Regions from separate parts of the Pseudomonas sp. MDT1-85 genome, predicted to be linked through region 1. Evidence: predicted binding sites of a transcription regulator. Region 1 holds the regulator's gene; each other region holds the start of a gene.

Region 1 (7,328 bases):
GTCCCCAATCCGTGCTCAGCGCCTGAGCTTCGTCGCTCAGGCTGTTGATCAGCGGCGTGGCGTTTTCCACCAGGTCCATGGTGCGGTTGGCCGCGGCCTCGGTCAGCTTGACCACATAACCCAGGCGCTCGGTGGCATCCGTGATCTGAGACACTTCCTCGGCTTGCGGCATGTGCGGGTCAATCTGAAAATTGACGATCGCGCTATGCAGCTCGCGGGTGAGCTTGCCCACTTCCTGGTACAGGCCGCGGTCACGGGTCTGGTTGAGCTCATGGATCAGTTGCACAGCGTCGCCGAACCTGCCTTTTTCAAGGCTTTCGACCAGTTCGACCGCGTGTTTTTTCAGGGTCGATTCGAAATCGCCCTGTGAAGATTCGTTTTGCTCCATAGCTCCCCCGTGACGGACTGGCTTTGCACATCAACCGATGCGTTCGAAGATCTTTTCAATCTTGTCTTTCAACGCTTGAGCCGTGAATGGCTTGACCACATAGCCGTTCACACCCGCCTGAGCGGCTTCGATGATTTGCTCGCGCTTGGCTTCGGCCGTGACCATCAACACCGGCAGGTGTTTGAGTTTTTCATCGGCACGCACGTGGCGCAGCAGATCAATACCGGTCATGCCGGGCATGTTCCAGTCCGTTACCAGAAAGTCGATGCTCCCGCTGTTGAGGACCGGAATCGCGGTAATACCGTCATCCGCCTCGACCGTGTTGGTGAACCCAAGGTCACGCAACAGGTTTTTTATGATCCGCCGCATCGTTGAGAAGTCATCAACGATGAGGATTTTCATATTCTTGTCCAATTCGACCTCCAAGCAGTCTTAAAACGCGCGCAGCACCTGAACGCGCCGTTCAATCAATTCGGCGTAACACTCAACAGTTGTATGGATTACAACGGGCCGTGGCTGATGCAGCAAAATGCCGTACCAACCTCGTTCGCAGTGTCCCCACACTGCCTGTCAGCGCGCTCGCCACTCCCCCAAACGCCCCCGCAAACGGGCCGCGCACTGGCTGTGTAACTGGCTGACCCGAGATTCGCTGACCCCCAGGACCTCACCGATTTCCTTGAGATTCAACTCTTCGTCGTAGTACAGCGCCAACACCAGTCGCTCACGCTCCGGCAAATTGGCAATCGCGTCCGCCAGCGCCGCCTGGAAGCGTTCATCTTCCAGATCGCGTGACGGCTCGAGATGAGCACTGGCGCCATCCTCGTGCAGCCCTTCGTGTTCGCCGTCCTGCAACAGATCGTCGAAACTGAATAACCGGCTGCCCAGGGTGTCGTTCAAAATCCCGTAATAATCGTCGAGACTCAATTGGAGTTCGGCCGCAACTTCGTGATCTTTAGCGTCACGGCCGGTTTTAGCTTCAATCGAGCGAATCGCGTCGCTGACCATGCGGGTATTGCGGTGAACGGAACGTGGCGCCCAGTCCCCCTTGCGCACTTCATCGAGCATCGCGCCGCGGATTCGAATGCCCGCGTACGTCTCGAAACTCGCGCCTTTGCTGGCGTCGTATTTGGTTGATACTTCAAGCAGGCCGATCATCCCGGCCTGGATCAGGTCTTCGACCTGGACGCTGGCCGGCAAACGCGCCAGCAAGTGGTAGGCAATGCGTTTGACCAGTGGCGCGTAACGCTCGATCAGCTCGTACTGCGCGTCACGTGCCGACTTCTTGTAGAGGTTGTAGCCACTGGCTGTCATAGGACGGGTCCTGCGGTCTGTTGCACGAGGCGCTCGACGAAAAACTCCAGATGTCCACGCGGGTTGGCCGGCAGCGGCCAGGTATCGACCTTCTGCGCAATGGCCTTGAACGCCAGGGAACACTTGGAACGCGGGAAGGCTTCGTAGACGGCACGTTGCTTCTGCACGGCCTTGCGCACGCTTTCGTCGTAAGGCACCGCACCGACGTATTGCAGGGCGACGTCGAGGAAACGATCCGTGACCTTGGTCAACTTGGCGAACAGGTTGCGGCCCTCCTGCGGGCTCTGGGCCATGTTGGCCAGGACACGGAAACGATTCATGCCGTAGTCGCGGTTAAGCAGTTTGATCAACGCGTAGGCGTCGGTGATCGAGGTCGGCTCGTCGCACACCACCAGCAGCACTTCCTGGGCGGCGCGCACGAAACTGACCACCGAGTCACCAATGCCCGCAGCGGTGTCGATCACCAATACATCGAGGTTGTCGCCGATGTCACTGAAAGCCTGGATCAGGCCGGCATGCTGGGCCGGGCTCAGATGAACCATGCTCTGGGTGCCGGACGCGGCCGGGACGATACGAATACCGCCGGGCCCTTGCAACAGCACGTCGCGCAGCTCACAGCGGCCTTCTATCACGTCGGCCAGGGTACGTTTGGGTGTCAGCCCCAGCAGGACGTCGACGTTCGCCAGTCCCAGATCGGCATCCAGCAGCATGACGCGCCGGCCGAGCTCAGCTAGAGCCAGGGACAAGTTCACTGACACGTTAGTCTTCCCGACGCCACCTTTGCCGCCGGTCACCGCGATCACCTGTACGGGATGCATGCTGCCCATGTTATTTCTTTACCTTGTCTTTCTTAGACGGAGGCCACATTACTGGCTGCGCGTTCACCAACTGAACAATGCATGGCAGACCATCGATGTAGGTACAAAAACCGTTCATTAATACCTCAGCCAACCCGCTTGGTCGGACTGTGGTAAAGGTCAGCGAACATATCAGCCATGGCTTCTTCGCTGGGTTCTTCCTGCATTTGCACGCTAACGGCGCGGCTGACCAACTGATGACGACGCGGCAGATGCAAATCATCCGGAATCCGCGGGCCGTCGGTCAGGTAAGCCACCGGCAGTTCATGACTGATGGCCAGGCTCAACACCTCGCCCAAGCTTGCCGTTTCATCCAGTTTAGTCAGGATGCAGCCGGCAAGGCCGCAACGTTTGTAACTGTGATAAGCGGCGGTTAGAACCTGTTTCTGGCTGGTGGTTGCCAATACCAGATAATTTTTTGATTTGATGCCGCGTCCGGCCAGGCTTTCGAGCTGCATGCGCAGTGCCGGATCGCTGGCCTGCAGGCCAGCGGTATCGATCAGCACCACGCGTTTGCGCAGCAAAGGTTCCAGCGCCTGCACCAGTGATTGACCCGGGTCGACATGGGTGACCGACACATTGAGGATGCGGCCCAGAGTCTTGAGCTGTTCCTGAGCGCCGATGCGGTAGCTGTCCATGCTCACCAACGCGATGTTTTGCGCGCCGTACTTGAGCACATAACGGGCGGCGAGTTTGGCCAGTGTGGTGGTCTTGCCCATGCCGGCCGGGCCGACCATCGCAATCACACCGCCCTCTTCCAGTGGCTCGACTTCCGGGGTGGCAATCATCCGCGCCAGATGCGCGAGCAACATGCGCCAGGCCTGACGGGGTTCTTCAATATCGGTAATCAGTGCCAGCAGATCGCGCGACAACGGCCCGGACAGACCGATGCGTTGCAGGCGACGCCAGAGGTTGGCCTGGGCCGGACGGCTGCCTTGCAACTGATTCCACGCTAAAGAACCAAGCTGCACTTCCATCAGTTCACGCAGGCTGTTGAGTTCGAAACGCATCGAGTCGAATGCACGCGGGTCAACGCCGGTCGCTGTGGCAGGAGCAGGCGCCGAACGCCGAGGCTCGGCCAGCGTCGGTTCGATCAGCGGCTCGGCGGCGGTCAACGGCAGGCCGGCGAACAATTGGCGATTGGTGGTCTTGTCGCTCTCGCCATCGCTACGCAGGCTCAGTTCGGCCTGGGCGGTGACGATCCGCGACTGGGTCTTGCGCAGCTCGTCCTCGAGTTCCATGTTCGGAACACGCGGGGCCAGCGCCGACAATTTGTAATCCAGGGCAGCCGTCAGCTCGACACCGCCGGCGATCCGGCGATTGCCAATGATGGCGGCATCAGCGCCCAGCTCATCACGAACCAGTTTCATGGCCTGACGCATATCGGCGGCGAAAAAACGCTTAACTTGCATAAACCACTACCTCAGCCGTTGGGCCCTACTGTCGCAACGATGGTCACTTGCTTGTTGTCAGGGATTTCCTGGTAAGCCAACACATGCAAACCCGGGACTGCCAGTCGGCCGAATCGCGAGAGCATCGCGCGAACCGGACCGGCCACCAGCAGAATCACCGGTTGACCTTGCATTTCCTGACGCTGCGCCGCTTCGATCAACGAGCGTTGCAGTTTCTCTGCCATGCTTGGCTCCAGCAGAACACCCTCTTCCGAGCCTTGTCCTGCCTTCTGAAGACTATTGAGCAATATTTGTTCCAACCTTGGCTCCAAGGTGATCACAGGCAGCTGCGACTCAGTGCCTACAATGCTTTGCACGATTGCACGGGATACGCCGACGCGCACCGCCGCCACCAAAGCGGCAGTATCTTGACTCTTGGCGGCGTTGTTCGCGATGGCTTCGGCAATGCTGCGAATGTCCCGTACCGGCACCTGTTCGGCCAACAATGCTTGCAAGACTTTGAGCAATTGCGACAGCGAAACCACCCCCGGCACCAGCTCTTCAGCCAGTTTCGGCGAGCTTTTGGCCAGCAATTGCATGAGTTGCTGGACTTCTTCGTGGCCAATCAGCTCGCTGGAGTGCTTGTACAAAATCTGGTTCAAGTGGGTTGCCACTACCGTACTGGCATCGACCACGGTGTAGCCCAGGGATTGCGCCTGGGCACGCTGGCTGATTTCGATCCAGACCGCCTCCAGACCAAAAGCCGGATCTTTGGCGGTAATACCGTTGAGCGTGCCGTAGACCTGCCCCGGGTTGATCGCCAGTTCGCGGTCCGGGTAAATCTCGGCCTCGGCCAGGATCACGCCCATCAGGGTCAGACGGTAGGCGCTTGGCGCCAGGTCGAGGTTGTCACGGATATGCACCGTCGGCATCAAGAAGCCCAGGTCCTGGGAGAGCTTTTTACGCACACCCTTGATCCGCGCCAGCAACTGACCACCCTGGTTGCGGTCCACCAGCGGGATCAGGCGGTAGCCGACTTCCAGGCCGATCATGTCGATCGGCGTCACATCATCCCAGCCAAGCTCCTTGGTTTCCTGGGCGCGGGCCGGCGATGGCAGCAGTTCCTGCTGACGCTTGACCTCTTGCAGGGCATGAACCTTGACCGCGTTCTGCTTCTTCCAGAACAGGTAAGCGCCGCCAGCCGCCACAGCTGCCATGCTCAGAAAGGAGAAGTGCGGCATGCCCGGCACCAGGCCCATCACCGCCATCAAGCCAGCGGCCACTGCCAAGGCTTTCGGCGAGGCGAACATCTGACGATTGATCTGCTTGCCCATGTCTTCCGAACCGGAAGCACGGGTCACCATGATCGCGGCGGCAGTCGACAACAGCAGTGATGGCAATTGCGCCACCAAACCGTCACCGATGGTCAACAAGGCGTACACCCGACCGGCATCGCCAAAGGTCATGCCGTGCTGGAAGATACCGACCGCCATGCCGCCGATCAGGTTGATGAACAGAATCAGCAGGCCAGCGATGGCGTCACCGCGCACGAACTTGCTGGCACCGTCCATCGAACCGTAAAACTCGGCTTCCTGAGCCACTTCCGTCCGGCGCAGTTTCGCCTGGTTCTGATCGATCAGGCCGGCGTTCAAGTCGGCGTCGATGGCCATTTGTTTGCCGGGCATCGCATCGAGGGTGAAACGCGCGCTCACCTCGGAAATCCGCCCGGCGCCCTTGGTCACCACGACGAAGTTGATGATCATCAGAATCGCGAAGACCACGATACCAACCACGTAGTTACCGCCGATCACCACTTCACCGAAGGCCTGGATCACCTTACCGGCGGCGGCATGGCCGTCCTGACCGTGGAGCATCACCACTCGTGTCGAGGCCACGTTCAGCGCCAGTCGCAGCAACGTCGCCACCAGCAGAATGGTCGGGAACACCGCAAAATCCAGCGGCCGCAAGGCGTACACGCAGACCAGCAATACGACGATGGACAAAGCAATGTTGAACGTGAAAAACACGTCCAGCAGGAACGGCGGCACCGGCAACATCATCATCGCCAGCATGACCAGCAGCAACAGCGGCACACCCAGATTGCCTCGACTGAGGTCGGCAACGTTTGTGCGTGCAGTGTTGATTAACTGAGAGCGATCCACCGGTTTTCCCCGTTCCTTTAAAGCAAACTTTTGACGCCTGAAGCAGGCGCAGGGCGGGTACTGCAAGAAGCCTTCCAACTTTTGGCGGGGTGGGAAATAGAGGGTTGCGCGAGTCACGGAAGATCAAAAGATCGCAGCCTTCGGCAGCTCCTACGGATTGGGTTTACACCGCAACATCGCGAGTAACGCACGATCCGTGCAGGAGCTGCCGAAGGCTGCGATCTTTTGATTTTAAACAGACATGTTTAATCGACATCTCCAGACACTCACCCAGGCTACACATTCTTGCGTCGTTGCCTACGACTACGCCAGAATCCGCCGGCTTGTGCGCCTAAGGGCCGGGCTCTATCGTTTCCCTGTCGCTGAAAAACAGCGATCGGGTTTGGTAGCCCGGTTTGACTTGCGTGCATAGCGCACCTGATGCAGAGCCTTTTCGGCCTGCGTTTATGGTGGCCATGCGCAGGGCGCCTTCGGGCGCGCCGGTTTTCCAAGTCACCGGTCTACCAACCTTCGTATGGCCACCACCCCTTCGTTTGGTAGCGAAGGATGATGGCTCCTCTTTTCCGATTTGGAGATTCATCTATGTTCAAACCAACACCCAACCCACCGGAAACCGATCCGGCATCCCCCTACGAATCCCTCGATTCCAAAAAACTCGACGACGCCGCCGACCGCGCCCTCGATCACTATATCTGCCCGCCCGGCTCAACCCCGCCACCACGCAGACCCCATGCGATGTACGCCGTCACCGCAGACTTCAAAAACGAGGAACTGCTGGCCAATGCCTGCGAATCGCTGGCTTCGGCCAAAACCATCGCCCAGGATTTTGCCGGGCTGGTGCCCGCGTCGCAGCGCCGGACGCTGCAGGGCATTGCGCAACTGATCATGCTGGGCGAGCTGGCGGTGAATCGGGTGCTGGATAATCTGGAGTTGCCGGGGTGATGCCGGCCGGCTGAGTTGTTCGGTATTCATGCTGGCCTCTTCGCGAGCAAGCCCGCCCCCACAGTTGATCTTTGTCGGACACAACCACTGGAGATCACTGTGGGCGGGCTTGCTGGCGAAGGCTGACTTGCGGGCAACACCAGACAGAAAAAGCCCGCCGCCCCTAAAAGAGGGACGGCGGGCCTTGTTGTTGATTCGATCAGCGCGACCATTCGTCTGAAATCCGACGGTACCTGTCAGATCTGACAGGTGCGCAATCTGCAACTAGGCGCTCTGA
Region 2 (7,328 bases), 1.7 Mb from region 1:
ACAGCTTTGTCGGTGTTCATATCGTCGAAGCACTGCTGGCCTGGGGCGCCAGCGAAGTAGCGTGCCTGGTGCGCGATGGCGGCGGGCAATCGGCGGCGCAACGCTTTGCTCAGGCGTTGCGGGAAAACCGTCTGGAGCATCTGGACCTGAGCCGGGTGCGAGTTTACGCGGCGGACATCACTCGCCCGCAACTGGGGCTCAGTGAAGATGTTTACGAGCAGCTGGACCGCGAGTTCGGCGCGCTGGTGCACAACGCCGCCAACGTCAATCACGTCCTCGATTACGAGTCGTTGGCGCGGGACAACGTCGAGCCGATTTTCGAGTGCCTGCGCTTGTGTGAAGGGCGCAGCAAGAAAATTTTCAATTTCGTCTCGACGCTCTCGGCGTCCAGCACGATTTCCGACGATGGCCGAGTCCTGGAATTGCCCGCCGCGCAGACACCACCGATCTATATCAAGAACGGCTACAACCTGTCGAAATGGGTCGGCGAGCGGATTCTCGAACGAGCGCGGGAGCGTGGGGTGCGGGTCAATCTTTATCGCCCCGGCAACATCAGCTTCAACAGCCTCACCGGTGTCTGCCAGCCCCACAAGAATCGCTTGATGCTGATGCTCAAGGGCTCGATCCAACTCGGCCAAGTGCCGGAGTTCGCGTTGAATTTCGACCTGATGCCGGTGGATTTCCTCGCCCGTTTCATCGCCTTCCACGCCAGCCGTTACCAGGCCGAAAAAGCGGTGTTCAACCTGCACAACCCCGAGCCCCTGAGCTGGGATTCCTACGTAGCGTCATTTCGCGAGGCCGGTCGGGAATTCGCCATGGTCAGCGTCGCCGACTGGCAGCAGCAACTGGACCGCGTCGACAGCGATAACGCGCTGTTTGGCGTGCTGGGTTTCTACCTCAACGGCTTCGAAGAAGACATCGGCGACATCTCGATGATCGGCCACGACAACGCCCAGGCCGGCGTTCGGCAGATGGGCGCGCACTACCCGGAAAAATCTCCGGCGCTGCTGCGGCGCGGCTGCGACTACCTCAAAGAAATCAACTTCATCTGATTCACCCTAATCCTGCGAGGAGCAAAACCATGAATACTCTGCAACCCGATACCCTGATCAAAAATCCTCACGGCTGCCACGTTGTGTCTTCGGTGGAAGTACCGATCGATGCGGCACAAGTCTGGGCGGTGGTCGGCAATTTTGCCGGCTTCGATCAATTCATTCCGGCGCTGTCGCACATCGAGATGACCGGCGAAGGCGTGTCGTCGCTACGCAAGAAATTCTTCAAGGACGGCAACCTGGTGGTCGAACAACTCAACTCCCGGGACGACCAGACGCTGAACATGACCTGGACGACGATCTACAACACGTTGGGCGTGGCCAATTTGTGGGCGGCGATGAATGTTGAATCCTTGGGGGCGGGCAAGTCGCGGGCGACCTGGACCATCATCGCCGAACCGGCCCAGGGTGGCGCCGAAGCTCTACCGGGGTTCAAAAATTTCGTTCAGGGGTTTGCCGATGACGCGATGGGGAATGTGTTGAAGCTGTTTGTGTAAGGCTTCGGTTCAGCGGTGATTACTAGACCGCTTTCGCGAGCAAGCCCGCTCCCACAGGGGTTCTCAGTCATTCACAAATGTTGTGATCACTGAAAATCCCATGTGGGAGCGAGCCTGCTCGCGATTGAACGATAACGCGGTAGAACTGACCTCAATCAGATCTTGAAACTATCAACCAACTGCTTTAACCGATTGGCCTGCTGGGACAAAGCATCGCAATCCTTCAATGTTTCATTGAGGTTGGCCACGCTCTGCTGGTTCAGCAGGTTAATCTGGTTGACGTCGACGTTGAGGGTCTCAACCACGGCGGTCTGCTCTTCGGTCGCTGCGGCTACCGATTGATTCATGCCGTCGATTTCGCCGATGCGCTGGGTCACGCTGACCAATCGCAGGCCGGCCTGGTTCGCTACTTCGACGCTCTGCTCGCTGGACGCCTGACTGGCATTCATCGTGGTCACCGCTTCGCGAGAACCGATCTGCAGCGAGCTGATCATCTTGTGGATCTCTTCCGCCGATTCCTGGGTGCGATGTGCAAGGTTACGCACCTCGTCCGCCACCACCGCAAAACCACGACCGGCCTCACCGGCACGGGCCGCTTCGATGGCCGCGTTGAGCGCCAGCAAATTGGTCTGCTGGGAGATGCCTTTGATCACATCGAGAATGTGGCCGATGTTGTCGGTACTCGCATTCAAGGTTTCGATCTGCGTGCAGGACAGGCTGATTTTCTGCGACAGCTCGGTCATGGCCAGGATGGTTTTTTCCACCACCTGACGACCGTCATCGGCCTGCTCGCTCGCGCCGCTGGCGTGTTGCGAAGCATCGGCCGCGTTGCGGGCGATTTCCTGGGTGGCGGCGCCCAATTGGTTGATCGCCGCAGCCACGCTGTTGGTGCGGGCGCTTTGTTCGTCGGAGCCGATGATCGAAGCGTTGGACGATGCCATCACCCGTTGCGACAGGTCATGAACCTGACGGGTCGCCGAGGACACTTCGGAAATCGACGCGTGAATCCGCTCCACGAACTGGTTGAAGGAACCGCCCAACTCGCCGAACTCGTCTTTGCTTTCTACGACCAGACGACGGGTCAGGTCGCCCTCGCCCTGAGCGATGTCCTGCATCGCACGGCCCATCGTGGTCAGCGGACGCATCAACACATTAATCAGCAGACTCAGCAGCACTGCAATGGCGGTCACGGCGATGAACATCGCGATCAGCGCCGAGGTGCGGAACTGGCTCAGTGGTGCATAGGCCTTGGCCTTGTCGATCGACAGACCGATGTACCACTCGGCATTCGGCAAACCGCTCACCGGCGTGAACGAGAGGATGCGGTCCTGCTTGTTCAGTTCTACTTCCTGGATGCCTTTCCCGATTCGGACGCTGGAACCCGGATAGATGTCTTTCAGGTTCTTCATCACCTGATCCTTGTCCGGGCTGACGATCACCTGACCGTCGGCGCTGACGAGAAACGCGTGACCGATGCCACCGAAGTCTACCGAGTTGATGATCTTCACCAGGGTTTCCAGACTCAGGTCGCCGCCGACGACGCCCAGCAGTTCGCCTTGCTTTTTCACCGGCATGGCGATGGTCACCACCAACCCGCCGACCGCTGCCATATAAGGCGGGGTCAGCATGGTCTTGTCGGCGACCACGGCTTGTTTGTACCAGGGGCGCTGACGCGGATCGTAGCCGTCCGGCATCTTCGCGTCAGGGCGCTGGGTGAACACACCATTGGCCTGCCCGACGTAGGTGAACTGGAAGTTCGAGGTGAGGGCAGGTTGATCGACCAGCCCCGACAAGTCGGCATTGGCGCCTTGATGAGCGACGTTCTGCGCGAGGTTTTCCAGGACCAGCACGCGGCCGCTCATCCAGTTCTGCACGCTGCTGGCGGTCAGCTCGCCAGCTTGCTCAACGGAAGACTCGAGGTTTTGTCGGATGGTGTTTCGCTGCAGATAGTCGTTGTACAAAGTGAACAACGCAAAAGCCAGCACCACGACGCCTGAAGCGGCCAGCAGGATTTTATGGCTGAACTTGAGATTCATTTCATGGGACTTCTTATGCAAAAAGTGGGCGTTCCGGGTTGCAACATTCCATGTAACAGCGCAGACGGACATTCTGAGGCCGCTCTACTTTGGTGCACGCATGTCTCACCAGTCTGTCGGCACGAGTGGGAGAAATCTTAGGGATTTGTACGAAACCCGTCAGATACCCGCCGAATGGTGTGCTAGAGCGCCCGAATAACAGTGTTTGCTGGTGGTTGCTCGAACGGCAGTTGCAAATTTTTCGACCCTTGATGACAATGCGACTAATTATCATTTGTGACGTCGGGCTGTCGCGTTCATGTCTTCACCTGAGTTTGCAGTACAGGCGCTTTACAGCAGTCATCACGGTTGGCTCAACACGTGGCTGCGCGCTCGATTGGGTAACGCGGCCGATGCGGCGGATCTGGCTCAAGACACGTTCGTCCGTCTGCTGCAAAGAACCGAACGCCTGGAGCTCAAGGCCCCCCGCGCCTTTCTGCGAACCATCGCCCGCGGCCTGGTGATCGACCACTGGCGCCGTGAGGAAATCGAGCGCGCGTACCTGGAAACCACCGCCCATTTGCCCGAGGCCGAAACCCCGAGCGCCGAGGCGCGGGCATTGGTGCTCGAATTGCTGGAAAGCATCGCTCGCATGCTTGAAGGCCTGAAGCCGAAAGTGCGTCAGGCATTTCTACTGGCCCAGTGCGAAGGGCTTACCCACAAGCAGATCGCCGAACACATGGGATTATCCCTCCGCTCAGTGGAACGTTATGTGGCCGACGCGCTGTATCACTGCTACGTGCTGCGGTATGAAGCGTGATGCCTGTGGATAACTCAGCACTGAACCGCCGCGGCGAACCCCATCAGCAGGTGGTCAAGCAAGCCATCCACTGGCTGCTGCGCCTGCGTAACAACGCGACCAATTCCAGACTGCGCCAGCAATGCAACGTCTGGCGCGCGGAGCACCGTGAGCATGAACTGGCCTGGCAACGGGTGCAGTCCCTGCAAGCCGAGTTGAGCAGCAATCTGCGCGCGGTGCCCGGCGCCCAAGTCGCTTTCAACACGTTGGAAAACAGCGCACAGGGACTCGGGCGGCGCCAGGCGTTGAAGCTGCTGTCGGGCGCGTTATTGATGGGTTCGGCGGCATGGCTGGGCAAGGATCTGGTCGGTTGGCAACAGTGGACCGCCGACTTCGCCACCGTCACGGGCGAGCGTCGTGGTTTCCAGTTACCGGATGGCGCGCGCCTGGAACTCAACACCGCCAGCGCGGTGGATCTGGACTACACCGCGCAGCAGCGCCTGATCAGACTGACTCGCGGCGAAATCATCGTGACGTGCGGTGGGGCAAGTGAAGGGGTTTCGTTTAATCGACCGTTGCGGGTGCAAAGCCGTCACGGCGTTTTCGACAGTGTGGCTGCACGCTTCATCGTTCGTCAGGACGCCGACTGCACAAGGCTCAGCGTTACCAGCGGCATGGTCGCAATCCATTCGCCACGGGCCGCCGACGGCCCGCCGATTCAGGTGCAGGCCGGGCAGAGTTATCTGATCGATCGCAGTCGCGCACAGTTGGCACCGCCTCAAGACATGGATGCCGGCGCCTGGGTCGACGGCCTGATCGTCACCCGCAACATGCGCCTCGGGGACTTCATTAATGAAGTCGGGCGTTACCGTCCCGGTTATCTGACCTGCGCAGCGGACATTGCCCATTTGCGGCTGTCCGGGGTTTTCCGTCTCGAAGACACCGACAAACTGCTGGCCATCTTGCCGCACACCCTGCCGGTGCAACTGCGCTATCGCACTCGCTGGTGGGTGACGCTGGAGCGACACGCCTGAATTTTTTTGGCGGGTTTTCCAAACAAGTCCGGCTTAGTCAGTAAGCACTTCAACTCTGCCTTCAGCGACTTCCTACGGAAACCTACAATGACTGTGCGCGCCATCAGTAAGAACCCTCTCCATTTCGCCGCGGAATCAGGCGTATTGCGCCACGCCATCCGGGCGGCGCTGTTCTCGACCGCATTGGGTGTCGGCCTGCTGCCGACACTTGGCGTTGCAGCCCAGGCCAGCGAAGCCACTAGCCACCGCTACAACATTGCCGCCGGCCCCTTGAACGATGTGCTCAACCAATTCGCGCGGCAGGCGGGCATCACGCTGTCGACGACTCCGGCTCAAACTCAGGGCCTTCAATCGCCGGCATTACAGGGCGACTATTCGGCGGATCAGGCATTAAGCCATTTTCTCAATGGCACAGGGCTGGTGGCCGTCAGTCAGGATGGCAGCAGCTATGTGCTGCGGCCCGTTGCTGAAACCGAAGCCCTGGCGCTGCCCACCACCGACATCAAAGGCTTCGCCTTGGGTAATGCGCTGGGCAGTATGGATGGCTACAACGCGACACACAGCCAGATCGCCACCAAAACCAGTACCGCCCTGCTGGAAACCTCACAAAGCGTGTCCGTGGTGACCCGCGAGCAAATGGACGACCAAGGCTCGCAAACCGTGTCCCAGGCGATGCGCTACACCCCCGGCGTGCTGACCAACCCTTACGGCGCAACCCACCGTTATGACTACGTGGCGATGCGCGGTTTCAACGACGGCTCGGTGGATAACATCTATCTCGACGGCCTCAAATCCATGGGCGACAGCGGCACCTACAGCACCATGCAGGTGGACCCGTATTTCCTCGAACGGGTCGATATTCTCAAAGGTCCGTCGTCGGTGCTCTACGGTCGCAGTTCACCGGGCGGGCTGGTGGCGTTGACCAGCAAGAAACCGTTGTATGAGCCCTATCATCAGGTTCAGGCCACGGTGGGCACCCAAGGCCAGCGCGGCATGGGTTTCGACTTCAGCGGGCCGGTGGATGATGACAAACGTATTGCCTATCGCCTGACAGGGTTGGCGGATCAGTCCGACACGCAGTTCGACCACAACAAGGAAAAGCGCTTCGCATTGGCACCGACGGTCAGCATCGATTTCACCGAAGATACCTCGCTGACGCTGCAAGCCTACCTGCAACACGATCCCGACGGTGGCTATCACGGCGGCGTCCCGGCCGATGGCACAATCCATCAGCGCAACGGCAATCGGATCTCTCCAAACTTCTTCGAAGGCGAGCCGGGCGTTGATGGTTTCCAGCGTGATCAACAGTCCTTCGGTTATCAGTTCGAACACCGCTTCAACGACGTCTTTACCGCGCGGCAGAACTTCCGTTATCTCGACTCCAAGGTGAAGATCGATCAGGTTTACGCGTATGGCTGGACCACTCCCACCAGTAACGAGTTGAACCGCTATTACACCGGCGGCGACGAAAAGCTCCACGCCTTTATCGTCGATAACATGCTGCAAGCCGAGTTCTTCACCGGCGCAACCCAACACACCGTGCTGATGGGCGCCGACTACCAGCGACGCAAAACGGTGGTCGACTGGACCAGTGGCGGTCTTGCGCCGATCGATGCGTTCAATCCGGTGTACGGTAATTCGGCCAGCGACTTCTACAGCCCGACCAGCTATCTGCGCCGCCTGGAACAGACCGGCGTCTACCTGCTAGACCTGATCGAGATGGATAAATGGCGCTTCTCTTTGGGCCTGCGTCAGGACTGGGTTGAAACCTCCGATGAAAACCGGCTGACTGAAGCGGGACGCCCTGTAGGCACGGAAATCAGTGACGAACGCACCAAGCTGACGGGCCGGGCTGGGGCGTTGTACCTGTTCGATAACGGCATTGCGCCGTACATCAGCTACTCCGAGTCGTTCAACCCGAACTCCTACGC
Region 3 (7,328 bases), 1.0 Mb from region 1:
TCTGACCCACCGCATTCGCGAGCAAGCCCGCTCCCACAGGGGTTCCGGGGAATCTATTGATCTGCGGTTTGCATGCCGGCGCGGGTGGGTTTGCCCAGGGCATGGGTGAAGAACCGTCCGGCTTCGGAAATCATATTGCGGTGAATGTCCTTGCGGTCGACGCCGTCGGCATCGGTGCACAGCGCCGGCATGGCGGCGATCTGTTCTTCGTTGCACGGCGCCAGGAACACGAAGTGCCCTGCCCCGGCCAGCAACTTGAAGTCCGGTGCGGTCGGCAGTTTGCGTGCAAGCGCTGCGGCGTTTTTGTCGAACGCCACCAGTTTGTCGCCATCGCCGCTGTACAGCAGCACCGGCACATGCACGTCGGCCAGGGTATGTCGGCCGAACTTCAAGCTCAGCGGTGCCATCAGCAGCAAGGCATGCACGCGCGGGTCTGCCACTGGCTGCAAATCATCACGATCGACAATCAGTTCGCCTTGCGTGTTGCAGGCATCGTGATCATCCGGGCGCTCCTGGCAATAACGGCGCAGGCGATTCAGATCCGGGGTGGCGCCGGACAGGATCAGCGCAGTTTCACCGCCCGCCGAATAGCCAATCACCCCGACCTGCTGGGCATTGACGAAAGGCGCGAGCATCCGGTCGCCCAAGGTCGCGGTAATGGCTTTGGAAATCTGGATCGGCCGCCCATAAAGGTTGCTCAAGGTGCCGAGACGGCTGTGGTCTTTGGAGTTGTCGCCGGGATGGATCACCGCGACCACCACAAAGCCCTTGCGTGCCAATGAGGTGGCGAGGTCGTGCAGGGCCAGCGGGGTTCCGGTGTTGCCGTGGGACAGCATCAGCATCGGAAAACGTCCGATGGCGACTTTGGTGTTCTCACCCGCTTCGACCGTGTAGCCCTCGAGCGTGCTGAAATGTTCCTTTTCACTGGACGGGTAAAAAGCAATGGCACGCATCGGCCGCAAGTCCAGCGGATCGTGGAAGGTCATCTCATGGAAACCGACGCTCCAGTGAGGATGCGGCGCAGACGCGGCGTGCACCAAACTCAGACTGCCGAGCAGGCAAATCAGTAGCGTTGCACAAAGACGCACCATGGGATGCCCCATCCTGTTACCTGACCACAGATGTTAGCCATCGACTGCATAACCTGGGCCAGAAACGGATAACCGCCAGATACAAAAAACTCCGTACCTGGCCATCACGATGACCAGAATACAGAGTTTCAGGGGTGTTGCCTGAGCTGTTTGACGTCTTTACGCACGCCTTACGCGGCGGCGAACAATTGCTCGCTGATGTGCGCTTGAGCGTCGCTCATGGCTTTGGTGCGCACTTCATCACCGTAGGCCAGACCATGGGCGCGGACGAACTCGATGTCGGTGATGCCGATGAAGGCGAACAGCACTTTCAGATAATCTTCGTGGGCTACGCCGGTTGCCTGGCCAACGTGCAGACCACCGGAGGTCGAAACGATCACCACTTTCTTGCCGCCGCACAGGCCTTCAGGGCCGGCTTCGGTGTAACGGAAAGTCTGGCCGGCCACGGCGATGCGGTCGATCCAGGCCTTGAGTTGGGTCGGGATGGTGAAGTTGTACATCGGCGCGGCAATCACGACGGCATCGGCGGCGAGGAATTCAGCCAGAGCCTGCGCGCTCAGATCGGCTTCGTGCTGTTGCGCGGCGTTGCGCAGTTCAGCGGCGGTGCCGGCGGCGACCAGGGTGGTGGCGGAGAAATGGCTGATGGCATCGGCGGCCAGGTCGCGGTAAGTCACCACAACGCCAGGCTCGGCCGCTTGCCAGGTTTTGACGACTTCGCCGCTCAACTGACGGGAAGCCGAGTTGTCACCCAGAATGCTCGAATCAATATGCAGTAATTTCATGTGGGATCTCCAAGGTGAGGATCGCCACCGGCGATCTGATGGAGACAATCCTACCGACGAAACCAATGGCTGATTAGTCGGTAACAATGCGATAGTTCGTCCCACTGATAGAACAGTCGAGCTTAAATCAATGCAAGACCTTAATGACCTCTACTACTTCGCCAAAGTGGTCGAAGCCGGTGGCTTCGCGGCGGCCGGGCGTTTATTGGGGATTCCCAAGTCGCGGCTTTCGCGACGCATCGCCGAGCTGGAAGATCGCCTGGGCGCGCGCCTGCTGCAACGCACCACCCGCCAACTCAACCTCACCGCCGTGGGCGAGCGGTACTTGCGGCATTGTCAGGCGATGCTGCTGGAGGCCGAGATGGCCGACGAAGCGGTGGCCAGCATGTCCAGCGAACCCCGGGGACGCTTGCGAGTGTCCTGCCCCGTGGGGTTGGCTCACCAAATGCTGCCTGGGGTGATCAGTAGCTTCCTGGAGAAATTCCCTCAGGTTCAGCTGGAGGTCATGCTGCTCAACCGTCGGGTTGACCTGATCAACGAGGGTATCGACGTCGCCTTGAGAGTGCGGGATCTGGGTGATGAAGATCCATTGCTGGTTACCCGCCGCCTGCGTCAGGCCCAAATGCTGATGGTTGCCAGCCCGGCATTTTTGCTCGGACGTCAAATCAATCATCCCGCAGACCTGAAAAACCTGCCCGTGCTCGGCGCTCTGGAAGCCGATCGCATGGTGCACATTCGCATGCTTGATCAACAGGGCAAAAGCTACGACCTGAGCCTCGAAGCGCGATTGGGCTGCGAAGATTTCATCGTGCGCAAAGCCTGCACCCTCAACGACCAGGGCTTTACCATGCTGCCCATGATGTATTGCGAGCAAGAGCTGGAAAACGGTTCGCTGGTGCAACTGTTGCCCGACTGGTCATTGCCGGGCGGCTGGCTGCAAGCCGTCTACCCTCATCGACGCGGGGTGATGCCGGCGGTGCGTGCCTGGATCGACCATTTGATCGAATCATTCAATGTTTGCGGGGACAGACTGTTATGAAAGCGGGACGAATGAGCGAAGAGGACGTCGCGCAATACTGCCTGGCGTTGCCCGGCGCGCGGGAGGATTACAAGTGGGGTGGCGTGCGGGTGTTTTCGATTGCGGGGAACAAGATGTTCGCCTTGCAGAACCTGCGAGGACAGTCCCTGGCTTTCAAGGTCGACAAGGACCTGTTCCTGGGCCATTGCGACCGGCCGGGCATTCACCCGGCGCCGTATCTGGCCCGGGCCCAGTGGATCATCATGGAAACGCCCTACCCGCTGGGCGCCGAAGAGCTGCAGGGCTTGCTGCAACGTTCCCACCAATTGGTGGTGAGCAAGTTGCCCAAGCGCACGCAGGTCGGTTTGCTGCTTTAAGGTGCTTTAAAACAGCGCGAACAGATGAGCGCCAAGAAACAGCTGGTCGATCCAAAACCCCTGATGCATCAGCACGATGAACCAGAACACCAACTGAAACGAGACTTTGCGGGTCTTGTGCCGAAACGCTTGCTGGGCCAGCAAGGCGCCCGGCCAACCACCCGCCAACTCCACCGCGTGCAAGACGTTTTCCGGCGTGCGCCAACTGTCGGCGCGGGCCTTGTGCTTGTCGCTCCAGTACAGGAAAAACGCCAGCACGCTGACGATGCCATAGGCCGCCAGGGGAATCACCGACACCCCGCGCAGCCACAGCGACACCGAGCCAAACAACGGCACTGCGCACAGCACAACGAACACCAGCAGTTTCAGCCGCAGGTTCTGAATGGCGCCCCCGGACTTGCGCCCGGCGTTGTTGCGCGCGCTGGAATCGTTCATGGCTTGACCGCTGTCCAGTCGACCCAACCGAACTGCCAGCTGGCCAGGATCACCAGACCGAACGCAATGCGATACCAGGCGAATGTCGCGTAGCTGTGACTGGCAATGAACAGGAGCAAGCCCCGAACGGCGATCATCGCAAAGATGAAGGCCGTGATGAAGCCAATGGCGAACACCGGAAAATCCGCCGGCACAAACAGATCGCGGTATTTGTAGCCCGAGTACACCGCCGCGCCGACCATGGTTGGCATGGCGAGGAAGAACGAGAACTCGGTGGCCGTCTTGCGCGACAACCCGAACAGCAAACCGCCAATGATTGTCGAACCGGAACGCGAGGTCCCCGGAATCATCGCCAGGCACTGAGCGAAGCCGACTTTCAGGGCGTCTTTCCAGGTGATGTCGTCGACACTTTCAGCATGCACTTCATGCTGACGGCGTTCGGCCCACAACATGACGATCCCGCCCACGACCAAGGCGGTGGCCACGGTAATCGGGTTGAACAGGTACTCGTGAATCAAATCGGCGAAAATCACCCCCAATACCACGGCCGGCAGGAAGGCAATCAACAGGTTCGCGGTAAAGCGTCGAGCGCTGGGCTGCGTCGGCAAACCGATAACCACGTCAAAGATCTTGCGGCGAAACTGCCAGACCACCGCCAGGATCGCCCCGAGCTGAATGATGATGTTGAAGGCCATGGCCCGCTCGCCACCGAAATTGAGCAAGTCCGCCACAATGATCTGGTGCCCGGTACTGGAAATGGGCAAGAACTCCGTCAGCCCTTCTACCACGCCTAAAATCAATGCCTGAAAGGCCGTCCAAAGATCCATCAATCCCCCAAGAAGCAATGCCCCCAGGCATGCTCCGTTAATAATTCATAAGCGTTAACTGCGATCAACCTCAGCTGAATCCCCGCGTGCGCAAGATTCACGCAGAACCGTAAAATTTGCGTGAAAAAAGACTTGGGCTCAGGTTTTTTCGTGCGGGGCCGAAATCCTATCAGACATGCCTCATTTACGCTGCCGCGTAATAGGACCTGAGTCGCATAGGCCCGATCGGCAAAGTGTGGTTGGATGCTGGCGATCGTTTATGACAAGAACAAGAAACCGGAGTAACAGCGTTATGAACAGCTTGCGCAGTGTGTCGATCAGCCGACGCTTGTGGCTCATCTTGATCGTGGCCGTGGTGATGCTATTGACGTTGGGCGTGTTGATGCTCAAGCAGATTCACGAGGACCTCTATCAGGCCAAGGTCCAAAAGACCCAGCACGTGGTGCAGACCGCCAGTGGCATCCTCACCTATTACCACGGCCTGGAAACCGCTGGCACCCTCACCCGCGACGCCGCGCAAAAACAGGCACTGAACGCCGTGCGCGGCTTGCGCTACGACCAGAATGACTATTTCTGGATCAACGATCTGACGCCGGTCATGGTCATGCACCCGACCAATCCGAAACTTGATGGCCAGAATCTCTCGACGATCCGCGACCCCGACGGTTTCGCGCTGTTCAACGAGATGGTCGCCATTGCCAAGGCCAAGGGTGCCGGCATGGTCGACTACCGCTGGCCGAAACCGGGCGCAAGTGCGCCAGTGGAAAAAACCTCCTATGTGAAACTGTTCGAGCCCTGGGGTTGGGTGATCGGTTCTGGCGTGTACATCGATGACATGCAGGCCGAGTTTTATGCGCAGGTCTGGAAGGCGTCTTTCGTGGGCCTGGTGATTGCCCTGATCATGGCATTGCTGGTGATCATGATTGCCCGCAGCATCGTGCGCCCGCTGCAGGAAACCGTGAACGCCATGGCCAACATCGCCAGCGGTGAAAGCGACCTGACCCGCAGCCTCGATACCCACGGCCAGGACGAAGTCACGCAATTGGCCCGGCACTTCAACGCCTTTACCGCCAAACTGCGCCTGGTGATCAGTCAGTTGCAAACCTCCGCCAGCGCGCTGGGCCAATCTTCCAATGAACTGGGCAACGATGCCGCGCAAGCCCAGCAACGCAGCCAGCAGCAGTCCCAGCAGATGGAACTGGTAGCGACTGCGATCAATGAAGTGACCTACGGCGTGCAGGATGTGGCCAAAAACGCCGAGCACGCGGCCAGCGAAATGCGCAATGCCGAGTCTCAGGCGCAACAGGGGCAGGTGAATATCGACGGCAGCTTGCAGCAGATCGACAAACTGTCGTCGACCATCGATCAAGCCGTCGAAGTGATTCGTACCCTGGCCGCCGAAAGCACACAAATCGGCAGCGTTCTGGAAGTGATCCGCTCCATCGCCGAGCAAACCAACCTGCTGGCCCTCAACGCCGCCATCGAAGCCGCCCGGGCCGGCGAGCAAGGCCGCGGGTTTGCGGTGGTCGCCGACGAAGTGCGCCTGCTGGCCCAGCGCACTCAGAAGTCGACGGCGGAAATCCAATCGATGATCGAACGCCTGCAAAGTCATTCCGAAGCGGCGGTCAAGGTGATCGGCGACAGCAGCCGTGCCTCGCAACTGACCATCGAGCAGGCCGGCCTGGCGGGCGCCAGCCTGAATGCCATCGGCCAGGCCTTGCGCAACCTCAACGGGTTGAACGCATCGATTGCCAGTGCGACCTTGCAACAGGCCCACGTGGTGGAAGACATCAATCAGAACGTCACCCAGGCCGCCGGGTTGTCCCACAGCACCGCACTGGCGGCCGAACAGTCGAGCGTGGCGAGCGTTCACCTCAAGGAACTGAGCGAGCAATTGAACGGGTTGCTGAAGCAGTTTCGGGTGTAACTCCGTCCCAGCATCCGGCATTGCCCCCTGTAGGAGCGAGGCTTGCCCGCGAAGAACGCACCGCGGTTTTTCAGGTACTGCGCGTCATCGTTCTTCGCGGGCAAGCCTCGCTCCTACAGGGATTACATTTGATTGACTGGCATTGGCAAGCCCCCTCTTCCCCACAACAAGCCCATTGCCCACAATCCGGGTACAATTCGCCCCCCTCTTTTTTACGACACCAAGGAACCTCCATGTCCGGGCTTGAACTGTTTGCTGCCGCCCTCGGCGTGATTGCCGTCTGGTTGACGGTCAGACAGAACCCTTGGTGCTGGCCGATCGGTCTGGTCATGGTGCTGCTGTATAGCTGGGTCTTTTTCGAGGTGAAGCTGTATTCGGACATGCTGCTGCAAGTGATCTACGCCGGTTTGCAGATCTACGGCTGGTGGCAGTGGACTCAGGGGAGCGCGACTCATGGCAAGCGGCATGTCACCCTGCTCGATGGCAAATCCATTGCGCTCGGGCTGGCCGTCGGCGCAGTCGGCAGTTTGCTGCTCGGCGCCGCGATGGCCCACTGGACCGATGCTGCCCAGCCCTGGCTCGATGCGGCACTGACCGGCTTCAGTTTGGTGGCGCAGTTATGGATGGCGCAAAAACGTCTGCAATGCTGGCCGCTGTGGATCGCGCTGGACATCATCTTTGTTGGCCTCTTCGTCTATAAAGCGATGTACCTCACCGCCGGCCTCTACGGTTTATTCGCACTGTTGGCTGTGTACGGCTGGCGGACGTGGCGCGTCGATCCGGCGTTGCGCACATGAAAGTACTGGTGCTCACGGGGCCTGAATCCAGTGGCAAGAGCTGGCTGGCGGCCGAACTGCAACAGCAATTCGGC
Region 4 (7,328 bases), 270 kb from region 1:
CCGCTGGCCTGGCCCAGGCCGACGTTCGCGTCGATCAGATCCCTGAGTTGGTCAAGAGCGGCAAGATCAAACCCCTGGAAGAACTGAATCAGGCCGCACTGAAGTTGCACCCGGGTGCCACGATTACCGACACCGACCTGGATAACCACTTCAACGGTTACGAATATGAAGTTGAACTGCGTCTGGCTGACGGCACCGAGTGGGATGTGGACTTCGACGCCGCTACCGGCAAGGTTTTGAGCAACAAACAAGACACTTGATTCAACTGCAAAAAAAGCGTTTGGCATCAGGCCATTCGCTGAAGCGACGAACGAAGGCGCGACAATTTGCGCAAGCCCGCTAGAATCCCTCAAAACCATTTGGCATGTTGGAGCAGAGAACCAAGGATATGGGGCAAACAGCGGCAGCAGACATCGCCACAATCAGCCGGATCAGCGCGGTGCCGGCGATTCTTCAGGTGATCAGTGAGTTGACTGGTTTGCGGTTCGCGGCGGTGGCCCGTATTACCGAAGGCTCATGGACTGCCTGCGCGGTGCTCGATCGACTGGATTTCGGCTTGCAAGTGGGCGATGAACTGGATCTGGTGTCCACTCTGTGCAACGAAGTCCGCCAGGGCCACCACTCGGTGGTGATCGACAAGGCCAGTGAGGATCCGCTCTACCGCGATCACCACACACCCCGCACCTATCAATTCGAAAGCTACATTGCCGTGCCGATATTGCGCACCGACGGGCGTTTTTTCGGCACCCTTTGTGCCCTTGATCCCAATCCGGCATCGCTCAAGTCCAGCACGATCCAGAGCACCATGGAGTCGTTCGCCCGGATGCTGGCGCTGCAGATCGAGGCCGAAGAAAACCTGCAACGGACCGAAGCGGCATTGATCAAGGAACGCAAAACCGCCGAACTGCGCGAACAGTTCATCGCTGTGCTCGGCCATGATTTGCGCAACCCCTTGTTTGCCATCAGCGCCGGAGCGGAAATGCTCCTGCGCAAAGTCTCTGACCCCGCGAATGAGCAGCGCGCCCGACACATTCTCACCAGCGCCCGACGTGCGACCAAACTGGTGGACGATGTGCTGGACTTCGCGCGAGGTTCACTGGGCCGAGGCATCCCTGTAAACATCGAACCATGCCCAGACCTGGGAGATGCGTTGCGGCACGTGATTTCCGAGATCCAGAGCATTTACCCCAAACGCATCATTCAGTCGTCGATTGGCGACTTGAGCAACATTCATTGCGATCGCGAACGGGTCGCGCAGTTGCTGTCCAATCTGGTGGCGAACGCCGTTGTCCACGGTGATCCCAATGACCCGATCAAGGTCCGTGCGCAGGTCGCGGAAGGACACTTTGTGTTGAGCGTGAAAAACCCCGGATTGATCGCCGAGGATGCGCTGCCGCACCTGTTCCAGCCCTACTCGAAACCAACCGGCGCAACACCGCAGGCCGGCCTCGGGTTGGGGTTGTACATTGCCAGTCAGATTGCGCAATCACATGGCGGGAAGCTGGAAGTGATATCGACCGAGCAACAGGGCACGACGTTTACCTTCAGCTTGCCGATGTGATTTGCCAGGCTCGAATCACTTGACCATGATGATCAGTTTTTTGGAGCGAAAAATCATATCGCCTCTAGTAACTTCATAATCAGCAGTCACCACCCCCGGCGCAATGAAGTTTTTACCCACAAAAAACTGCACTGAGTTTTCTTCCTCAATCAGAGTGACCTTGTGATCCAGGACAGTTTCAGTCGCGTCTTCGGTTTTCCAGCTAACCACAAGACGATCATCTTTTTTCAATCGTTGATTACTCTCAATAATTGCCTTAAGGCCGGGATCCTCGGGTAAATACACCTCACCCTCATACTCCTTACCTTCGACCGGCGTCATGCTCGGGATCACCAATTTTTCCAACACTTCAAGCCTGGACATGGAACACTCCTTATCGGGAAATAGCGCCAGAGCGCAGACCCGATCATCAAGCCGTTCGGAATGCTCCCCCGTCTACTGTCAGAACTAACAGGTACCCTCTGAATCAAGGGGTCCGAAACGTCGATTCGACCAACGGTCATGCCTGCTGAGCGCAATCCCATGCCGAAGTACTGACCACCGAACCCGACGTACACAGCCATTTCCACTAGGCGCTCAGCCGCGCCGTCACTTCATTCAACTGCCCCGACAACCCATGCAGATTGTGGCTGGCCGCTTCGGTGCGTTGCACGTTGTCCAGGTTGGTGCTGGCGATGCTGGTGATTTCGGTGAGGTTGCGCGAGATGTCTTCGGCCACCGAGGTCTGCTCTTCGGCGGCGGTGGCGATCTGGCGGTTCATGTCGCGAATGGCTTCCACGGCATGGGTGATCCGCTCGAGCATGGCGCCGGCCTGGGTCACTTGCTCGACGCTTTCTTCGCTGCGCGACTGGCCGCTTTCGATGGCCTGGGCCGCGTGAACCGCACCGGTTTGCACGGTTTGAATGATCTGGTTGATCTCGATGATCGACGCCGCCGTGCGTTGGGCCAGGCTGCGCACTTCATCGGCGACCACCGCAAAACCACGCCCGGCTTCACCGGCACGGGCCGCTTCGATTGCCGCGTTGAGCGCCAGCAGGTTGGTTTGCTCGGCGATGCCGCGAATCACTTCCAGCACTTTACCGATGCGCCCGCTGTCGGTTTCCAGACGACGGATGACCGCGGCGGTGTTGGCGATTTCACCGCGCATTTGGGTGATGGTGTGAATGGTGCCCTGCATGACTTTCTCGCCCTGCTGGGCGGATTGGTCGGCGTCATCGGCCGCACGTGCCGCGTCGGCTGCGTGACGCGCGACTTCTTGTGCGGTGGCAGACATTTCGTTCATCGCCGTGGCCACCTGATCTGTGCGGTTGAACTGCTCGTTGGTGCCGCTGGCCATGAGGCCGGCAATCGAGTTCAGCTCGCCGCTGGCGCTGTCCAGATCCGTCGCACTGCGCTGCAAACGGCTGAAGGTTTCGGCGAGGAAATCGCGCAAGGTATTGGCGGCCTTGGCCAGGTTGCCCAACTCGTCCTGACGGGTGCTGGCCACGCGCTCGGCGAACCGCCCTTGACTGAGTTGCGCCACGTAGTCGATCAGTTTACGGATCGGCTCCACCAGGTTGCGGTTGACCAGCCACAGACTCAACAGGCCGATCAACAGCCCCGACACCAGCATTACCACGAGCCCCAACAACACGGTGCGATCGGCGCTGGCGCTGATCAGCTTCGATTGCTCGGTACCCTGCTTGCGCAGGTCGCTAACCAGTTCACTCATCTGCTCACTGGCAGCACGGTCCACGCCTTTGACCGCGTTGTCGCCGGCCGTTGGGTCAGCACCAGCCGCCACGTAGGCATCACGGCCCTTCTGATAGGCCGCTCCCAATACACGATGCTCTTCACGCAGGCGTTCGATGCGGGTCTTGAGTTGTGGCTCGATGCCCTTCTGCCCGGCCAGTTCACCGAGGGTGCCCTGCACATCACGCTGGCGGTCCTCGAACTGCTTCCAGTATTTGTCCAGGTTCGCAGGTTCCTTGCCGCGCAGCAGCACGTTCTTCCATTCCTGAACCTGCACCTTGAATTGCAGGTTGGCTTCATCGATCAGCTGGGACGTGTGCAAGGGGCCTTCGATCAGGTTCGCGTAGTTCTGAACCCCATTGGACAAAAAGTGAAAGGAGGACAAAGCGATCAGCAACATCGCTAACAGGCTGCCGCTCAACAGGGCGAGGATTTGTGCTCTCAGGGATTTTTGCAAAAACATCGAGTGATATCTCATGACAGGGATAAGGCACGCCCAAGTAGGGTGCAAGATGTCCGGACATCCCTGTCAGCGACGCTGGCTCACGACCAGAATCGGAAGATCGACATTACCCACATCGGCGGGCCAGAGCCTTTCTTGAGCCCTTCCGACCACCGGCAGGAGGCGGTTTGCCGGTGCTACTCAACTGTCACAAAACTTTCAAACTACGTTGCGATGATGGGGCTCAAGTGAACCTGTGAAACCCGCGACAGGCGCCTCCTCCAGCGAGACCTCATGAACCACAGCATTGACCAGCGCCATCGCGATTCCGATCTGTTTGGGTTGCTTTACGGTTTCAGTTTTCGCCCCGGCGAGCGCGGTCGGGAGATTGATTCGGCCAAGGCGCTGCACTGCCTGCAGCAACCAGACGACAGTGACGAATTCCTCTGGCTGCACCTGAACCTGGCCCATGCCGCGTGCGAGCGCTGGATGAAAAGCCATCTGGCCTTGCCCGATGAATTTTTCGAAGCGTTGCACGAAGGTTCTCGCTCGACGCGCATCGAGCATGTCGATTCGGCGTTGCTGGCGGTGGTCAACGACGTGGTGTTCAACCTCAGCAGCATGGTCTCCTCGGATGTCTCGACACTGTGGGTCTGCGCCCGCAGTCGGCTGATCATCAGCGCACGCCTGCAACCGCTGCACTCGGTGGACAAGCTGCGTTCTTCGGTGAAGGCCGGTGAATGCTTTCGCTCGCCGCTGGAACTGCTGGTGCATTTGCTGCGCGATCAGGGCGAGGTGCTGACGCAGATCGTGCGCAAAACCAGCCTCAGTGTCGATCAGATCGAAGATGAGTTGCTGTCTTCGCGCCTGTCCAACAACCGCGCCGAACTGGGCGCCAACCGCCGGGTACTGGTGCGCCTGCAACGGTTGCTGGCGCTGGAGCCAGGCTCGTTGCTGCGCCTGCTCAATCGTCCGCCGCAATGGTTGCAGAAAGAGGACGTCAAGGAGTTGCGCAAGTCCACCGAGGAGTTTGCGCTGATCATCAACGACCTCACGGCCCTCGGCGAACGGATCAAGCTGTTGCAGGAAGAAATTGCCGCCAACCTCAACGAACAGAGCAACCGCACGCTGTTCACCCTGACCGTGGTCACGGTGCTGGCACTGCCGATCAACATCATCGCCGGTTTTTTTGGCATGAACGTCGGTGGGGTGCCCCTTTCCGAAGACCCGGAAGGGTTCTGGATTCTGGTGGCGCTGGTGGCGAGCTTTACCGTGATCGCCGGGCGCTGGGCGTTCCGCAAGCGGCAGGATTATTGATCACTACCATCATCACCACCGCCCCCGTAGGAGCGAGGCTTGCCCGCGAAGGCGGTATAACAGTCAAAATCATCGTGGAATGTGAAGACGCCTTCGCGGGCAAGCCTAGGCAAGCCTCGCTCCTACAAAGGCGGGTTTTTACGCTTCGCAAGCCCTGCGCACCAACAGCCGCTCACGCACCACGTCGTAACCCCAGTGGTACACGTAGGTGTACGGCAGGAAAAACAACAGCACGCCGATATCCAGCAGAAACGCTTGCCACAGGCTGATCTTCAACCACCAGGCAATCAACGGCACGCCGAACGCCACCAGACCGCCTTCGAACAACAGCGCATGCACCACGCGGACCCAAGCGTTACGCACAATGGCAAAGCGCTTGAGCAACCGGTCGAACAGACCGTTGAAGACCACGTTCCACGCCAGGGCAAGGGCCGCAATAGCCATGGTGACTGCGCCCATCTCCAGCATGGGTTTGTCCATGACCCAGGCCAGCAGCGGGGTACAGATCAATATCGCCAGCAGTTCGAAACCGATGGCCTGGAAAATTCGTTCAGTGATGGACTTGTTGGCGCTCATGGCCAGACTCCCTGAGTGACTGTGGTTGCCATGATCTGCCATCACGCCGATACTTCATAACCAATAATCATCGATCAAGGCGATAGTTCATGGCTTCCCACGAAGTGTTGCTGGCGTTTGTCCAGGCGGCGACTCAAGGCTCGTTTTCTGCTGCGGCGCGCAAGCTCGGCCGTAGTCAGTCGACCATCAGCGCCGCAGTGGCCAGCCTGGAAATCGACCTGAATCTTGCCCTGTTCGATCGCAGCAGTCGAAAGCCGAGCCTGACGCCGGCCGGGCACGTCATGTTGCAGCGGGCCGAGGAGATTCTGGCTGCTACCAGCCGTCTGGAAATGACCGCCAGCCAACTGTCCCAAGGCGTCGAGCCGAAGCTGACGGTGGCGATTTCCGACACTTACCAGTCCAACCGTTTCGAAGCGGCGCTCAGTGCTTTCGAGCAGCGCTATCCAGACCTGGAACTTGAATGCCTGATCGCCGAATGCGATGACCTGGTGGCGTTGGTGCAACGCGGTCGAGCGCATGTTGCCTTCGCCGAGATGCAAGACAGCTACCCGTCAGACCTGGTCAGTTCGACGGTGGACGAGCGCACGGAAATCGCCCTTTTCGTGTCCCGTGCTCACCCATTGGCGAAGCTTAAGGGCATCGATCAAGACGTGCTGCAACAGCACCGCGAGCTGCGTCTGGCGACGATCGTCAATCCGTATGAAAGCCGCGCGAAGGGGCGTGTCTGGTCGGCGCCGAGTTATCTGATGCTGCTGGAAATGGCCCAGGGCGGGTTCGGCTGGGCGCCGTTGCCTCGGTGGCTGGTGGGGCGGTTCGGGGCCGGTTCGTTGGTGGAGCTGAAGGTGCGCGGCTGGCCGAAAGCGGTGTACGTCGATGCGCTGTGGTCGCGGCTGCATCCGCCGGGGCCGGCGGGGAGTTGGTTGCTTGGCAAGATGTTGGAGTGATGTGATCTTGCGGGCCCCTTCGCGGGCAAGCCTCGCTCCTACAGATTCGAGTCGAATCGTAAAAGTGTGATCGACACAATCCTGTAGGAGCGAGGCTTGCCCGCGAAGGGGCCCGCAAGATCACATCATCCCAACTCCCGCAATCGCCCCTCGATAAACCGCCGTTCCGGCACTTGCTGTGTCAATTCCAGCGCACGCTCATACGCCGCTCGTGCCTCTTCCACCCTCCCCAACTGCCGGTAAAACTCTGCCCGCGCCGAGTGCGCCAGGTGGTAATCCAGCAACTCGCCCCGGGCCAGAATCCCTTCGATCAACATCAACCCGGCCGTCGGTCCATCGCGCTTGGCCAGCGCCGCCGCGCGGTTGAGTTCGATTACCGGTGACGGCACAGCCCGCAGCAGCACGTCATACAGGCCGACAATCTGCGGCCAGTCCGTTTCCGCTGCCATGGGCGCTTCGGCGTGCACCGCGGCAATCGCCGCTTGCAGGCAATAAGGCCCGAAACGCCGCGTCGTCAGCGCCCGCTCCACCAGTGCGCAGCCTTCGACAATCAGCTCAGCGTCCCACAACGAGCGATCCTGCTCGTCCAACACAATCAGCTCACCGTCGGGCGAAGTCCTGGCCGGGCGCCGGGATTCGTGCAACAGCATCAGCGCCAGCAGCCCCATCACTTCCGGTTCAGGAAGCAATTCCATCAACAACCGACCGAGCCGAATCGCTTCGCGCGTCAGGTCTTCGCGGGTCAATTCGTTGCCGA

The links. Region 1 encodes FliA, which starts transcription of late flagellar genes. Its sites were predicted from a motif close to CTAAAGTTTNNNNNNNNNNNGCCGNTAA; they were not measured.
Region 2: ACYZT2_RS01905 (methyl-accepting chemotaxis protein) is a predicted target of FliA. The motif match lies at 3,699-3,726, and genes of this name have one in related genera.
Region 3: ACYZT2_RS14225 (methyl-accepting chemotaxis protein) is a predicted target of FliA. The motif match lies at 4,668-4,695, and genes of this name have one in related genera.
Region 4: ACYZT2_RS08355 (methyl-accepting chemotaxis protein) is a predicted target of FliA. The motif match lies at 3,868-3,895, and genes of this name have one in related genera.

What each region holds. Positions count from the first base shown of each region.
Region 1 is NZ_CM142715.1:2,112,302-2,119,629, reverse strand. It holds gene ACYZT2_RS09580 (protein phosphatase CheZ) at 1-388, opposite strand, end outside; gene ACYZT2_RS09575 (chemotaxis response regulator CheY) at 419-790, opposite strand; gene fliA (RNA polymerase sigma factor FliA) at 959-1,699, opposite strand; gene fleN (flagellar synthesis regulator FleN) at 1,696-2,526, opposite strand; gene flhF (flagellar biosynthesis protein FlhF) at 2,643-3,968, opposite strand; gene flhA (flagellar biosynthesis protein FlhA) at 3,980-6,109, opposite strand; gene ACYZT2_RS09550 (DUF6124 family protein) at 6,692-7,051, shown strand.
Region 2 is NZ_CM142715.1:399,220-406,547, reverse strand. It holds gene ACYZT2_RS01915 (amino acid adenylation domain-containing protein) at 1-1,052, shown strand, start outside; gene ACYZT2_RS01910 (SRPBCC family protein) at 1,082-1,549, shown strand; gene ACYZT2_RS01905 (methyl-accepting chemotaxis protein) at 1,705-3,585, opposite strand; gene ACYZT2_RS01900 (sigma-70 family RNA polymerase sigma factor) at 3,884-4,384, shown strand; gene ACYZT2_RS01895 (FecR domain-containing protein) at 4,384-5,397, shown strand; gene ACYZT2_RS01890 (TonB-dependent siderophore receptor) at 5,485-7,328, shown strand, end outside.
Region 3 is NZ_CM142715.1:3,159,222-3,166,549, reverse strand. It holds gene ACYZT2_RS14255 (alpha/beta hydrolase family protein) at 54-1,091, opposite strand; gene ACYZT2_RS14250 (FMN-dependent NADH-azoreductase) at 1,262-1,873, opposite strand; gene ACYZT2_RS14245 (LysR substrate-binding domain-containing protein) at 2,004-2,912, shown strand; gene ACYZT2_RS14240 (MmcQ/YjbR family DNA-binding protein) at 2,909-3,268, shown strand; gene ACYZT2_RS14235 (DUF1294 domain-containing protein) at 3,275-3,703, opposite strand; gene ACYZT2_RS14230 (undecaprenyl-diphosphate phosphatase) at 3,700-4,530, opposite strand; gene ACYZT2_RS14225 (methyl-accepting chemotaxis protein) at 4,823-6,457, shown strand; gene pnuC (nicotinamide riboside transporter PnuC) at 6,691-7,254, shown strand; gene ACYZT2_RS14215 (AAA family ATPase) at 7,251-7,328, shown strand, end outside.
Region 4 is NZ_CM142715.1:1,838,161-1,845,488, reverse strand. It holds gene ACYZT2_RS08370 (PepSY domain-containing protein) at 1-260, shown strand, start outside; gene ACYZT2_RS08365 (GAF domain-containing sensor histidine kinase) at 389-1,561, shown strand; gene ACYZT2_RS08360 (hypothetical protein) at 1,577-1,924, opposite strand; gene ACYZT2_RS08355 (methyl-accepting chemotaxis protein) at 2,130-3,755, opposite strand; gene ACYZT2_RS08350 (transporter) at 4,029-5,051, shown strand; gene ACYZT2_RS08345 (multidrug/biocide efflux PACE transporter) at 5,190-5,627, opposite strand; gene ACYZT2_RS08340 (LysR family transcriptional regulator) at 5,717-6,571, shown strand; gene ACYZT2_RS08335 (RNA polymerase sigma factor) at 6,697-7,328, opposite strand, start outside.